2 regions of the Dyella humicola genome follow, and region 1 is predicted to be linked to the other one. Evidence: riboswitches for the same ligand, from Rfam matches in the RefSeq annotation. Region 1 holds a riboswitch; the other holds the start of a gene.
What was found. A riboswitch is a leader RNA that binds a small molecule or an ion and turns the genes downstream of it on or off. The one in region 1 is predicted to bind S-adenosylhomocysteine.
Positions count from the first base shown of each region.

Region 2: another riboswitch for S-adenosylhomocysteine. It lies ahead of ahcY (adenosylhomocysteinase); the one in region 1 lies ahead of OUZ30_RS06190 (ATP-grasp domain-containing protein).

Region 1 is NZ_JAPDPC010000001.1:1,406,081-1,408,471, forward strand. Features, by position in the region: gene OUZ30_RS06190 (ATP-grasp domain-containing protein) at 71-943, opposite strand; S-adenosyl-L-homocysteine riboswitch at 958-1,031, opposite strand; gene OUZ30_RS06195 (DUF2182 domain-containing protein) at 1,261-2,097, opposite strand; gene OUZ30_RS06200 (DUF899 domain-containing protein) at 2,094-2,391, opposite strand, start outside.
Region 2 is NZ_JAPDPC010000001.1:752,982-755,372, reverse strand. Features, by position in the region: gene ppc (phosphoenolpyruvate carboxylase) at 1-249, opposite strand, end outside; S-adenosyl-L-homocysteine riboswitch at 709-841, shown strand; gene ahcY (adenosylhomocysteinase) at 879-2,312, shown strand.

The sequences.
Region 1 (2,391 bases):
AAAGACAAGCTTCGACTGGCAACGTCCCCGCCATCGAGGTGGCGGGTTTTGCTGGGTCCGCGCGACGAAGTCAGGTCGCCAAGCGCTTGCGCAGGTTTTCCGCAAAGCGCTCGGCCGCCTCCTGGCGACCCTCGAAATGCAGGCAGGGTTCGATCATTTCCAGCTCCATCAGCAGGAAACGGCCCTGCGTGATTACGCCGTCCACGCGTGCATAGGCGGCATCGGCATGGCCTATCGCGGCCGCTGCTGCCAGGACTCGTTTGGCGCTGGCGACAAGCGCTGCGTCGGGCTCGATCGCCTGGGTGGTGCCGCCGAATTCGCTTTGCACCCGGTAGTCGCCCGTTGCCGGCCGCTTGATCACCGCGTGGCTGAATTCGCCATCGAAGAAGAGCAGGGACCACTCGCCATCGCTCACGACTTCGGGCACGAAAGGTTGCACCAGGTAGTCGAACTCCGGCGGAAGCTGGGCGACGATCTGCTTGAACAGCGCGTCATCGCTGCTGCCGCGAGCGGTGTGTCTGGCGGTGCCACTGACGGTCGGCTTAACCACGACTTGCTGCGCTGGCATGGCAGCCAGCGTTTGCAGCAACTGGCTGGCCGGAACCATCTGCGTGGGAATGATTTCGACCCCACGCGCGGCCAGCTCCAGCAGATAGCGCTTGTCGCTATTCCAGCGCAGCAGTGCCTTGTTGTTGATGGTCGGAACCGGCAGCTGATCCAGCCATTGCCTGAAGGCCGGGTAGTGCTTGAAGTAGTCCCATGTCGTGCGCATCAGCACCGCGTCGAACTGCGACCAGTTCACCTCGGGGTCGTTCCAGACGCAGGCGATCGGTTCGATGCCGAGGCGTTGGAGCGAAGACGCGAGATGAGCGTCGTCGGGATGTATGTCCGGGATAATCACGGACGTGGCAATGGCGAGTCGATGGACGGGGGAAGCAGGCATGGCGAAACCTCCTGTCATGGAGGGCGCCCTTATCAGAGATCCAAGCCGAGCGTGGCGGATTGACTCCGTCGCAGCACCCCTCGGCATTGGCTGCGCGACGACCAGCGTGCGCGCAGTGGGAAGCATCAGAAAACAATGCATGGATAGTCTGTCCGAGCACGTGCTACCCGTCAATCTTGAACCACCCGTCCCATTGGCAGACGCAGCCGCGCGATGGCAAATGCGACCGATAGCCCGCCAGATATCGCCTTGGGTGTCATCCGGCGTGGCCCTCGGCTACGGTTGCTCGGAAGAGCTCAGGCTCGCATGTGGAGTCGTCATGCGAGTCCCGTCGCGCGCGTCAACAGGAGTAAGCCGGCGGCTACGACCAACGCTCCGATCACTCGCGCCACGCGCTCACCTTCGGGTGCGAGGCGTTCGGCGGTAATGGCGGCCGTCACCAGCGCCATCGCACGCCAGTCCATGACGCCGACAACCAGCAGGATGGCCGTCATGCCAGTACAGCAGACGAGGCAGTGCCGGCCCAGGCGCAGGCCGTGTCGCCATGCCGTGGCGGCGTCTGCCGGCAGCGGAGCGTCGCATGCCGGCGTCGTCCGGCAGTGGGCCAGGTGGTGCGCTTTCCACGCCGTGAACTGCAGCGCGCCGGCGATCAGGACAACGACGCTGGTCGCCACCGGTACGCCGCGCGCCAGTTCTGGCAACTGCATTGCGATGGCGGCCAATGCGACGCCCAGCGCAAAGGCGGCCAGGCCAAATACGCTCCATACGAGGAAGTAGCCCGTGCCCACCAGCGCGCTCAGCTGCCCCAGCTGCGTATGGCCCAGCCTGACCAGCGCCTGGCGGTAGTACCAAAGCGCGGGCACTAGGGATGGCAGCATCATCGCCACCATCATCATGGTCCACATGCCGAGGAACGACGCCGCGACACCGATCCACGTCTGCCCGGGCATCCGCATCCACGCCATTGACATGGTCCAGCCGCCAGGCATGGGCATCTCGCCCATTGCCGACATGGATCGGCAGCGGACGATGGTCACCGTTGTGCTGGCGGCGAAGAGCAGGGCAGCTCCGCCGATGAAAGTGCGCTGGGATGCTCGCGCGCAAGCCATGCCGCGCGAGGCCTGCCGTTCCCTGATGGTGCCGACGGCGTTCATGATGCGGCTCGATGCTCGCCGTACTCGTCATGGCGGCGCCACCAGACACCTTGCTCGTTGCGTCCCAGCGGCGCGCGATCGAGCCACTGGTACATGCCCCACAGGCCATCCAGCCCGCGCGCATAGGTGGAATACGTGTGGTAGACCACGCCATCCTGGAATACGAAGGCGCTCACGCCCGGCCGGTCGCGTGTATAGGTGGCCACGTCGGTTCCGGTCATGGCCGCCATCTGCGCGACGGGTCCCTCCTCACCGCGCAATTGCCACTCTTGTACGGACTTTCCTGCCAGCGGC
Region 2 (2,391 bases), 650 kb from region 1:
GGCAAAGGCGCGCGCCAGCGCCTCGGCACGCGCCGTCTCCAGGCCGCTCAGCAAGTCAGCCAACAAGGCCAACGGCGCGCCCTCGTGGCGACGCGCGATGGCGGCCATGCGGATGCGTTCCACTTCGTCGAGGAAGGCCGGTGAAACCTGCTCGGCCAGCATGTTGCCGACCAGGGTGCCGAGGCGGCGGACGTCTTCGCGCAACGGGGATTCGTGCGGGGCGAACTCAGGACTGCGGTACTGGTTCATCGATGCCTGGAGAGAATTGGATGTCTGGACGTCCAAGACTACCCGAAGCCCCATCCATTTGTGCACTGCCACAAAACCATCCTTTCCCTTGAACGAAAACGGGGCGCAAATCGCTCCGTTTCCTTAGGGCGTGTTGAACATTTCCGTGTAGTCAAAAGCCCCCCCTCCCCAACCCTCCCCTGCGAGCAGGGGAGGGAGTGGTGCGGGCATGCTTTTGGCCCCTCCCCCTGCCCGCAAGGGGGACGGGAGGGGGTAGTTTTTGGCCACCTAGAGAATTGGCCTTTGGTCTTACACCATCTCCCGCGACATCAGCGCGTCGCTGGCGTCTTGTCGCAATAACTTGCGCCTTTAACGCTGCCGCCCTCCCCGGGCCAAGGCCATCAACCATGGCTGGCGCCAAAGCCCGACATCGCCACCGGGGGGCAGAACCCATTCCTCTCTGACGCTATACTCACAGGTCCCGTTGAGGGGCGCTGCGACCGTTGGCAAGTCGAATGCGGAGATTTCCGCTACAGCCCGCACTTTCCCGTGCTGGCATTCGCCTTCCCCGGCCAGGCTCGACGGATTCAATTTGTAACGGCGCCCGGTTAACGATGCGACCTCTTGGTCGCAACATCCGGAGCTACGCCATGAACGCAGTCACCAAAGATTCCGCCCACCAGGACTACAAGGTCCGCGACATCTCGCTCGCCGATCTGGGCCGCCGCCGCATCCGCATGGCCGAAGAGGAAATGCCGGGCCTGATGCAGATCCGAGCCCGCTACTCCAAGGAAAAGCCGCTGAAGGGCGTGCGCTTGTCGGGTTCGTTGCACGTCACCAAGGAAACCGCCGTGCTGGCGGAAACCCTGCGCGAGCTGGGCGCTTCGGTGCGCTGGGCCTCGTGCAACATCTTCTCGACCCAGGACGACGTCGCTGCCGCGATGGCTGCCGGTGGCCTGCCGGTGTTCGCCTGGAAGGGCGAGTCGCTCGAGGAGTACTGGGAATGCACGCTGGACATGCTGTCCCACCCCGGTGAACTGGGCCCGCAGCTGATCGTCGATGACGGCGGCGACGCCACCTTGTTCATCCACAAGGGTGTCGAGCTGGAAGACGGCGACAACTGGGTCAACACGCCCAGCGGCAACCACGAAGAGCAGGTCATCAAGGACCTGGTCAAGCGCGTGCACAAGGAGCGTCCGGGCTGGTTCAAGAAGGTCGCCGCCGAATGGAAGGGCGTGTCCGAGGAAACCACCACCGGGGTGCATCGCCTCTATCAGCTGGCCGAAGCCGGCAAGCTGCTGGTGCCGGCGATCAACGTCAACGACTCGGTGACCAAGTCCAAGTTCGACAACCTGTACGGCTGCCGCGAATCGCTGGCCGACGGCATCAAGCGCGCCACCGACCTGATGGTCGCAGGCAAGGTCGCCGTGGTCTGCGGCTACGGTGACGTCGGCAAGGGTTGCGCCCATTCGCTGAAAGGCTTCGGCGCCCGCGTGATCGTCACCGAAATCGATCCGATCAACGCCTTGCAGGCCGCGATGGAAGGCTTCCAGGTCACCACCATTGAAGAGACCCTGGGACTGGGCGACATCTATGTCACCACCACCGGCAACAAGGACATCATCACGCTGGAGCACATGGCGGCGATGAAGAACAACGCCCTGGTGTGCAACATCGGTCACTTCGACAACGAGATCCAGATGGATCGCCTCAACACCGCCAAGGGTGTGTCGCGCGAGAACATCAAGCCGCAGGTGGACCGCTACACGTTCGAGAAGTCTGGCCACAGCATCTACATGCTGGCTGAAGGCCGCCTGGTGAACCTGGGCTGCGCCCACGGTCACCCGAGCTTCGTGATGTCCAACAGCTTCTCCAACCAGACCCTGGCCCAGCTCGACCTGTGGGCGAACAAGGACTCCTACGAGAAGAAGGTCTACCGCCTGTCCAAGAAGCTGGACGAGGAAGTGGCCCGCCTGCACCTGGAGCAGATCGGCGTGAAGCTGACCCGCCTCACCCCGGAACAAGCCGCCTATATCGGCGTGCCGGTGGACGGTCCGTACAAGCCGGAGCACTACCGCTACTAAGCTGTGGCACGGTCCGTGTGATCCATCGAAAGGCCGCCCACGGGCGGCCTTTTTTTTGCTCGAGCCTGCGCCGGCATCC